3 linked regions of the Bdellovibrio bacteriovorus genome follow. Each later gene encodes a partner of the first gene's protein in a complex. Links are inferred from orthologs where the notes say so. Each region holds a gene or a part of one and is shown on either strand. Other genes may lie near its edges.

Region 1 (2,969 bases):
ACCAACGAACGGAGCTAGGATCAAAAGGGCCATTAAAAGAGAATGATTCACGGCTGCTCCCTTATCCTTTCAAGTGTTCAAAGAAGCGAATATTCACTTCGTTAAAGCGTTTAAAGATTGAAACGGCCAATGCCAAACCTACCGCCGCTTCTGCCGCGGCGATTGTCATGACAAAGAAAACCATGATGTGACCATCAAGAATGCCTAAGTACTTGCTGAATGCGATGAAGGTTAAATTCACAGAATTCAACATCAACTCTACAGACATCAAAAGTACGATCACGTTACGGCGAAGAAGAACTCCGGCCATACCCATCATGAACAAAAGTGCTGCCAGAACTAAATAGTGAGTCAGGCCAATGTTGTTAATGAAATCAGTGTTCATGTGTTCCACCTTTACTGCGCGCTAGAGCCACCGCACCAACTGCGATCACTAGCAAAAGAACGCCCAATGCTTCAAAGCCGAAGATGTATTTAGAAAACAAAATCTGGCCCAACTGTTTTGTTGTTTCCATGCCTGTTCCCGCAGTCACTGGGTTGTCCGTAGTTTTTTCAGTCAAAAGACCTACAGACATCGCAATGGCGCCGACAACCAGGCCTGCCAACAAACCTACGGAAGCAATTTTAACTGCTCCAGAAAACTTTCCCTTCGTGAAAGCTTGAAGATCTTTCTTCAAGTCGAAGAGCATGATCACCATGACGAAAAGAACCATCACGGCGCCGGCGTAAACGATCAACTGAACACCTGCAATAAAGTAAGCATTCAAAGTCACGAACAACGCGGAGATACCCACCATCGTCATCGCCAAACAAAGCGATGAATAAATCGGGTTAGATAAAAGAATGACACTCAGGCCGCTGACCAGAGTGACAATCGCTAAGAACCAAAAAAGAAATGCATCTGCTGTCACGTTATTCTCCTCACAAAGATGCGATGTAGATCACAAACGCGGTAATGATCGTGTTTGCTAGCGCCCAAGGAAGCAAAGTCTTCCAACCGAAATCCATCAATTGGTCATAACGGAAGCGTGGAAGCGTCCAACGAACCCAGATGAAAACCCACAAGAAGAATGCAAACTTGATATTGAAAACAAGGAAGTGGATCAATGCCACCAAAGCACTTGCCCAGCCCGCAGAAGACGTTACCGAAGCCGCCCACTCTTGAACTTGTTCAACGGATACGTACGGAATACCGTAACCACCGAAGAAGAACAAAGCCATCAAGCCTGAGGCGATCATCATGTGACCGTATTCACCGATGAAGAACATGTTGAATTTGAAGCCGCCGTACTCTGTATGGAAACCGGCAACAAGTTCAGATTCACCCTCTGCCAAGTCGAATGGAAGACGATTTGATTCGGCAAATGCTGTTGTGAAGAACAAAAGAGCTGCCAATGGTTGATAGAAAATCCCCCAGTTTGGAAGCCAACTTGCAGTGATTGTGTGACCCAAGAAGACGAATTGAAGGGGACCTTGTTGAGCCACCGTCATGTCTTGAAGGTTGAACGTACCGTAAAGCATGATCACGCCCACGATAGAAAGACCCAAAGCCAACTCGTAAGAGATTGTTTGCGCCGAAGCACGAAGAGCACCCATCAAAGAGTACTTATTTCCTGAACCCCAACCCGCCATCAACAAAGTGTAAGCAGCCAAAGAAGAAACACCCAAGATGAATACGATACCAACGCCGATATCATAACCTTGAACCAAGAAAGTGTACGGACCCCAAGTAGATCCAAACATTTCAAATGTTCCTACTTGAATCGGTGTCGACATTGGGATGGCAGAGAACGCCACCGCACCTGGAATCAACGCAAATACCGGAGCTGCATAGTACAACAATGGTTTTGCGGTATCTGGAACGAAGTTTTCTTTCGTCAAGAATTTCACAGCGTCAGCCAAAAGTTGCATCAAGCCCAAAGGTCCTACGCGGTTGGGTCCCAAACGATTTTGAATGAATGCGGAACCACGGCGCTCTAGCCATACAAGAATAGGAACTGCTTGAACCATCATCAAAAAGATGACGACAAGTTTTAAACCGTTAACGGTAATTTCAAAAAGATCTTTACCCATTCCCATTGATTAGTCCCATTCCAATGCTTTTGATTTTACTTCCCAGAAAAGTCCGAAGATGAAAATTCCGATGAAGACCATCATCGAAATAAGCACGAACAGACCTTGTCCTGATGATAAGAAATCACGGAAAGAAGTTGCCCATGGATACATGAAAATGATCTCGATATCGAAAAGGATGAAGAGGATCGCAGTAAGATAATACTTTACTGAAACCTTTGTATCTTTCTTATCAAGAGCAGGAATACCGCACTCGTAAGGCTCGTACTTGATAGAGTTATAAACGGGTTTGCCGCCTGTTTTGGACGCGACCCATACTAAAAATGCTCCGAATAGAGCGATGAAGATGACGATGAAAATGACTCCACCGAGTGGCACTGTACCCCTCCAAAGTTGTCGTTATTATTTGGATTTCAATTAGTTATATATGTGTCGTCTGTGAAAACCAAGAAATATGAATGGAAACAAGGCGATAAGCATGGCAAGATGAGCCCACCGAATGAAAGCCGAAATGACTCATACAAGGCTTGAATCCATCCTGGAAAGGGCCTTCGAAACAACACGCGGAAAAATTCAAGTGACCGGAGCTGCATCTCCGCTCGCGCTTGCTTACTTTTTGTCGCAGACTTACTCTAAAAAAATCAACAGCTTGCCGCACTTAGTTGTTGTTAGCAGTCTTTCCGAAGCGAACAAACTTCAGCAGCTTTTAGAGTTCTTTGACCCATCTCGTCACAGCACGATTTTACCTGCTTTCGATGTTTCACCTTATTCCGGTCTTTATCCAAACTCGAGAGTCGTTAGTGATCGCGTTCGATTCTTGTCTCGAGCCCAACAAGCGAAGGCTGGAGAAATCTTCATATCTGTTTCTGACGCGCTGACACAAAAGACTTTGCCGG
Region 2 (2,700 bases), on another replicon or contig:
TTGTTGTCGTTGCCGACAAAGTCCCAGCCGATCACGTCGTCGACATAACCGTTGCCGTCGTCATCAATACCGTTGTTTGGAATTTCATTCGCGTTTCTCCACAAGTTCGGCAGAAGATCTTCGTGAGTGTAGTCCACGCCCGTGTCGATCACGGCAACGATCATATCTGGACTTCCTTTAGTCACTTTCCATGCATCGACAACGCCGTTATCGATCATGCCCCATTGTTTTGAAAACAAAGGATCCGCGCCTGTTGTAGTTTGCGGAGCGTCAGGGATCGCCGGATTGTCCTGACGAGCGGCTGCGCGAAGTTGAGGATTTCTAGAAAGCATTTTCGCCAAAGCAGCACGGCGCAATGGGTCTTCAATGCGATAATCTTCAAGTAATTTCACTTTGTAGTTCGGTTGAACGTACTCAACAGCTGGATTTTTCTCCAGAGATTGAATGCTCATACCGCGAGGCGCTTGAACGCGAACCCAGGATTCGCTCAGCTTTTCGATTTTTGCTCCCTGCATTTCGAACTCGACGAAGCCCGGTGCTAGTTTAATGAGCAAATCTTGTCTTTTTGAATTAGCTTGCGCCCCTAAGCTGATCGCAAGCATGGCAGAACTCACGTACAGAGCCATTTTCTTCATGCTGTTTCCCTTCTTGTCGAGGTCCCCTCGAAGTCCTGCTGATCAACAACTGGACTTCTCCTCGAGTGATGTTAGGTGGAAATTAAAGTTTGAAATGAGACGACTAGAGAATCAATTTCAATTACCCCGTTTCGGAATGCCGCGTTGAAGAAATCAGACGCGCCCCTTATATTACTTATCTAGTTGTCAGGATTACGGATTTTCAGTAACTACTTAATGATAGCTAAATGAAATTGCAGAGGTGTATTTATGCACAAAGATCAAGTGCAGGGTTCTGTGTCTCTCGCAGGCGCAAGCGGAACTCAAGCCATAGATGATATGTCACGAGATGTTGCTTTCACATCAAGGCTCGATGCTTTGGTGGCGTGGGGGCAAAAAAATTCTTTGTGGCCAATGCCTTACGGTACTGCTTGTTGTGGTATCGAGTTCATGTCAGTGATGGGACCGAAGTATGACCTAGCACGTTTCGGTGCTGAGGTGGCTCGTTTCTCTCCTCGTCAAGCGGACTTGCTTGTCGTTGCTGGAACTATCACAGAAAAAATGGCTCCGGTGATCACTCGTATTTATCAACAAATGCTTGAACCAAAATACGTGATCTCCATGGGCGCGTGTGCAAGCTCTGGTGGTTTCTACCGCGCTTACCACGTTCTTCAAGGCGTCGACAAAGTCATCCCTGTCGACGTTTACATCCCAGGTTGCCCTCCAACACCAGAAGCGGTGATGGATGGAATCATGGCATTGCAACGTATGATTGCGACTCGTCAACCACGTCCTTGGAAAGACAACTGGAAGTATCCATATGAACAAACTTGAGACTTTAAAACAAAACCTCGCGGGTAAATTTAAAATCGAGAACTACAAGTTCATCCACGCTGTGGGTGATGACGTTCTTGAAGTTCCAAAAGAAGACGTTCCGGCGTTGCTTTTGTTTCTTCGCGAAAATGGTCATTTCGATTTCTTGATGGACGTGTGCGGAGTGGATTTTCCAAACCGCGAAAAACGTTTCGACGTTGTTTACCACTTGTTCTCGTCAAAAGACGCTTCTCGTTTGCGTGTAAAAGCACAGGTTGGTGAAAACGAATCTATCGGGACAGTTCTTCCGGCTTGGAAGGGTGCGGACTGGTTTGAGCGTGAAGCCTATGACATGTTCGGTATCAAGTTCGAGGGTCATCCTAACTTGCGCCGTATCTTGACTCATCATCAATTCGTGGGTCATCCGCTTCGTAAAGACTACGATGCGAACTTGCAACAACCTTGCACGTCCTCATTGCCAATTCACTTCAACAACGAACCGGGTTCTCCTGGTGATGTGTTGAATGATAAATATGTTCCTTTGAATATCGGTCCTGCCCATACAGCGATGCACGGAACTCTTCGTGTGATGGCTGAGATGGACGGCGAGACGATCGTTCGTTGTAACAATGAAATCGGATATCTTCACCGCTGTTTCGAAAAAATGGCAGAGACTCATCCGTACAACCAAGTGATCCCGTACACAGATCGTTTGAACTACTGTTCAGCGCCAATGAATAACATTGGTTACTGTAAAGCGGTCGAGCGTTTGTTGGGCGTGGAAATCCCGCCTAAAGCGCAAGCGATGCGTGTGATCTTGGCAGAGCTTTCTCGTATCATCGACCACACGATTGCAATCGGTACGGGCGCGATGGACTTGGGTGCTTTGACTTCTTTCTTCTATATGTTCGGTCTTCGTGAACAGGTTTATGGCTTGTTCGAAAAACTTTGCGGAGCTCGTTTGACTGTATCTATGACTCGCGTCGGTGGTATGGCTCAAGATGCGCCTGAAGGCTGGTTCGACGAAGTTTTAGCTCTTTGTAAAGAGATCCGTAAAGGCACTGACGAAATGGCTTCGATGGTTTTGGACAACAAAATCTTCATCCTTCGTACTAAAAACGTGTGCCCGGTATCTGCTCAAGACGCGATTCAATGGGGTTACACAGGTCCTCTTCTTCGCGCTTCCGGCGTGAACTTGGATTTGCGTAAAGCGAAACCTTACTATGGTTACGACGCTTTGGACTTTGATGTTCCAGTAGGAACAACAGGTGAT
Region 3 (2,999 bases), on another replicon or contig:
GGAAAAATTCATGTGAATGAAATCGTGCTTTATGAATCAAAACTTCAGGGAGTTTTCCCCGTGTATACGCCGATTTTACGTTGCCCTCTGACGGGAGAAGAAAAGCTTGTGGAAGAAGAGGCCTTTCCGATTATCGCGCCATAAAAAAAGGGAGCTTACGCTCCCTTTTTTTTATCTGTGGGCCCATCCGTAAAGGCGGATGTAGATCGTGCTGTTCTTAAGATAGAACATCAGATCTCCATAGTAGTGACCTTCAAATGGAGGCCAGAAGAAAACTCTTGTCCAGCAAGTTTGGCGTGGTGGCAATATCTTCGGGCAATTTGTCGTGGCATCGTAGGCTTGCCCACGGATTGAAATGCCTTCGAGGTCCACTTGTTGCTCGCCTGCTGTTAATGAAAAATCGGCATACATACGGCTGTTCACCCAAGTAGAACCGAAGTTGTAGCTATAGTACTGGTCTTGCTGTTTTCCTGACTCAACTGTCAATGCGGTGACGTCGTTTGCCGAAGCCATCACGCTTCCAAAAATCAATGACATGAAAATGAGTAGCTTCATCATGGTTCCCCCTACACTTAAAGTCTGAAAGACGGACGCATGCGAATCAATGCAAATGCTTGAAATTTACGCACAGGGTTGCAAAAAAGAAGCAGGCACTTACTGGCACTGAACATTGGCAGTTGCATTCACGAAGTAGTACGGTCCATTTGCGTAAACATAAGCGTACTGGAAGCCACCTGCGGGCACCCACACTTGGAACCAAGAATTCATCCACACACCTGTTTGAGTTAGACCGAAAACTTGTCCTTGGCAGAAGGCATTGAAGCCTGTGTAGTTATAAACCTGAACAGCAGTCCATTGAGGTGTCACTTGGAATTGCATTTGCGGAACCCACCAAGCAAAGCTCAATGAAGGCAGCATAAAGCCCACGATAGCAACGAATAGATTTCTCATAAAAACTCCTCGGTTAAAACTTTCCAGAGCCTCGTAACATGGGCCCTGTCGCTGTTTCAACGAAGAAACGACAGCCTTGTACTACAAAGAAATTAAGATCGTGAATTGCTGTTTATTTCAATTTGGAAGAGAGGTTGAGGGCCTCGTGACCCAGTTTTGCGCGATGGGTTGCAAAAAAGAAGCAGGCACTTTTTTCGATGCGATGGGTTGCAGAAAAGAAGCAGGCACCTTTTGGTCGGCGCCTTCAAAAAAAAAGGAGCTATTTCTAGCTCCTTTTTTTTGGCGATTAGATGCCTGATTTTAGGCGTTCTTCGTCGTCGACGTGGGTTTGGATGCCGCCCTTAAGATTTGGACGGTAAGCCAGGTGGTTGATGTCGTAGATGAAGTTGGCACCGTTCACGCCTGGAGTTTGCCACTCAGGGCCCAAACGGATGGCGTCCACGGGACATGCTTCTTCACAGTAACCGCAGAATACGCAGCGAAGAATGTCGATTTCGTAGCTGATCGGGAATTTTTCGACGTGAGGGTCGTTGTGTTCCGCCGCTACGATTTTGATACATTCCGCAGGACAGTTCGTCGCACACAACATACAAGCTGTGCAACGAAGTGAACCGTCTTTTTTCACTGTCAGAACGTGATTCCCTTTAAAGCGAGGAGAGTATTCATACTTTTCCTCTGGGTAGTTCAACGTCATCATTTTCTTGCGGTTAAGAAGGTTCACCAACAAGTGCTTCATGGTGATGCCCAGGCCACCCAGGACCCCTGGCAAGTACCACTTTGCTTTTTCAGAGTTATTTTGCATTACGCTCATAGGCTGCCTCTTCTAAATACAAACTCGTTCTTCTTACGAGCTTCCAAAGTCACTTGGTCTTCACGCTGATTCATCGGCATGAAAGGTTGAGCTGTCGCTGTTGGGATTGTCAGGTTTTTACCTGCCAACAACAACGCCGCTTCCGTCAAAGTCAGTGCTTCAGAAACAATCGTCGTTACTTTTTTGAACTTCTGTTCAAGACCTGCGTGGTTGATGAACGTGCCATCTTTTTCCACGAAAGTTTTTGTTGGGATCAACCATACGTTGCCAGTCAAAGACATCAACGCATCGTCTTTACCTGCTTGCAACCAGATCAAGTTTTGAGCTTTTGAAAGCTCTTTCACGCGCTCTTGAAGATCAGGGAAAACGGCTTGGTTTTCAGGACCCGCAACAACCACAGTTTTGATCGAACCGTTACCAAGTCCTTGAGTCAAATCCGCCCAAGTTGCTGTGATACCGTGTTTTTCCAAAACTTTCAGAAGACCTTTTGTATTCGGGTTTTTATCACCACGAAGAAGAAGGCCGTCAAAGCTGTCGAAAGTTTCTTTGTTATTAATCCAGAAGAAGACTTTCTTAGTTTTGAATTCGTTTACGAATGTAGACACAATCGCATCAAACTCTTCCACTGTGTATTGAGCCGTCAAAACAAGAGCCAAAGAATCGCCCGAAGTGTTTTTCAAAACTTCATGAGCATTCTTCGCCGCCGCTCCGCCAGCCATTTCTGTCCAGCCAGAAGCATTGCGAACTTGCGCTTTCAACAAGCGAGTTTCTTTGTTCACGAATTTATAGATGTCGCGACCTTCGTCACACATCCAGTAACCGTTCACTTTTTCATTGTAAACAGGCTTCACGCGGAAGAAACCTTCCTTGTTGAAGTACACTTTTACGTTACAACCGTTTGAACAACCGTTGCAGACTGTTTCCGCGTCTTTGAGATACCATACGCGCTGACGGAAACGGAAATCTTTCGACGTCAATGCACCGACCGGGCAGATGTCGACAGTATTCAAAGAGTATTTATTGTTAAGCTCAACACCTTCGTGAGTTCCGATTTCAGAACGGTCACCACGGTTGAAGATACCCAACTCATTCGTCTTAGAAACTTCTTCAGTGAAACGAACGCAGCGAGAGCACAAGATACATCTTTCAGAGTCCAAAACCACTGTCGGACCTAGATCGACCACTTTGTGTTTTTTTACTTTGGCTTCAGCCATTTCTGGATCGTACTTACCGTACT

What was found. The genes of interacting proteins can lie anywhere in the genome.
Region 2: the proteins of AZI85_RS02660 (region 1) and AZI85_RS11450 are in contact, whole or in part, in a crystal structure (PDB 6Y11), measured with the Thermus thermophilus proteins. The link is inferred for Bdellovibrio bacteriovorus from one-to-one orthologs. Residues at the interface, in WP_096411122.1 of Thermus thermophilus: Arg36, Val44, Arg45, Met46, Gly47, Pro48, Asn49, Arg50, Val51, Leu57, Gln58, Ala61, Asp62, Ile64, Lys65, Ile67, Phe68, Lys69, Glu70, Ile72, Val74, Glu223, Ala224, Glu225, His233, Thr234, Glu235, Tyr236, Ser237, Trp241; in WP_096411117.1 of Thermus thermophilus: Arg16, Glu17, Gly18, Leu24, Leu27, Val28, Trp30, Gly31, Arg32, Asn34, Ser35, Trp37, Thr54, Asp55, Ala56, Asp59, Ala61, Arg62, Phe63, Gly64, Glu66, Val67, Phe68, Arg69, Ala70, Ser71, Arg73, Gln74, Ala75, Asp76.
Region 3: the proteins of AZI85_RS02660 (region 1) and AZI85_RS11425 are in contact, whole or in part, in a cryo-EM structure (PDB 6ZJN), measured with the Thermus thermophilus proteins. The link is inferred for Bdellovibrio bacteriovorus from one-to-one orthologs. Residues at the interface, in WP_096411122.1 of Thermus thermophilus: Arg41, Phe42, Val44, Arg45, Met46, Thr296, Tyr354; in WP_096411123.1 of Thermus thermophilus: Thr2, Leu3, Lys4, Leu6, Ser9, Thr13, Tyr16, Leu17, Val22, Thr23.

The regions. Positions count from the first base shown.
Region 1 is NZ_LUKF01000001.1:531,338-534,306, forward strand. It holds AZI85_RS02660 (complex I subunit 1/NuoH family protein), read right to left. Parts: upstream 2,080-2,969; coding sequence 922-2,079; downstream 1-921. Other genes in the region: nuoL (NADH-quinone oxidoreductase subunit L), read right to left, coding at 1-33; nuoK (NADH-quinone oxidoreductase subunit NuoK), read right to left, coding at 62-385; AZI85_RS02655 (NADH-quinone oxidoreductase subunit J), read right to left, coding at 375-911; AZI85_RS02665 (NADH-quinone oxidoreductase subunit A), read right to left, coding at 2,083-2,451; mfd (transcription-repair coupling factor), read left to right, coding at 2,573-2,969. UniProt on the Escherichia coli protein: NDH-1 shuttles electrons from NADH, via FMN and iron-sulfur (Fe-S) centers, to quinones in the respiratory chain. The immediate electron acceptor for the enzyme in this species is believed to be ubiquinone.
Region 2 is NZ_LUKF01000016.1:358,352-361,051, reverse strand. It holds AZI85_RS11450 (NADH-quinone oxidoreductase subunit B), read left to right. Parts: upstream 1-953; coding sequence 954-1,448; downstream 1,449-2,700. Other genes in the region: nuoD (NADH dehydrogenase (quinone) subunit D), read left to right, coding at 1,435-2,700; AZI85_RS11455 (S8 family serine peptidase), read right to left, coding at 1-635. UniProt on the Escherichia coli protein: NDH-1 shuttles electrons from NADH, via FMN and iron-sulfur (Fe-S) centers, to quinones in the respiratory chain. The immediate electron acceptor for the enzyme in this species is ubiquinone.
Region 3 is NZ_LUKF01000016.1:352,756-355,754, forward strand. It holds AZI85_RS11425 (NuoI/complex I 23 kDa subunit family protein), read right to left. Parts: upstream 1,763-2,999; coding sequence 1,238-1,762; downstream 1-1,237. Other genes in the region: thpR (RNA 2',3'-cyclic phosphodiesterase), read left to right, coding at 1-144; AZI85_RS11415 (hypothetical protein), read right to left, coding at 172-558; AZI85_RS11420 (hypothetical protein), read right to left, coding at 655-951; AZI85_RS11430 (2Fe-2S iron-sulfur cluster-binding protein), read right to left, coding at 1,759-2,999. UniProt on the Escherichia coli protein: NDH-1 shuttles electrons from NADH, via FMN and iron-sulfur (Fe-S) centers, to quinones in the respiratory chain. The immediate electron acceptor for the enzyme in this species is believed to be ubiquinone.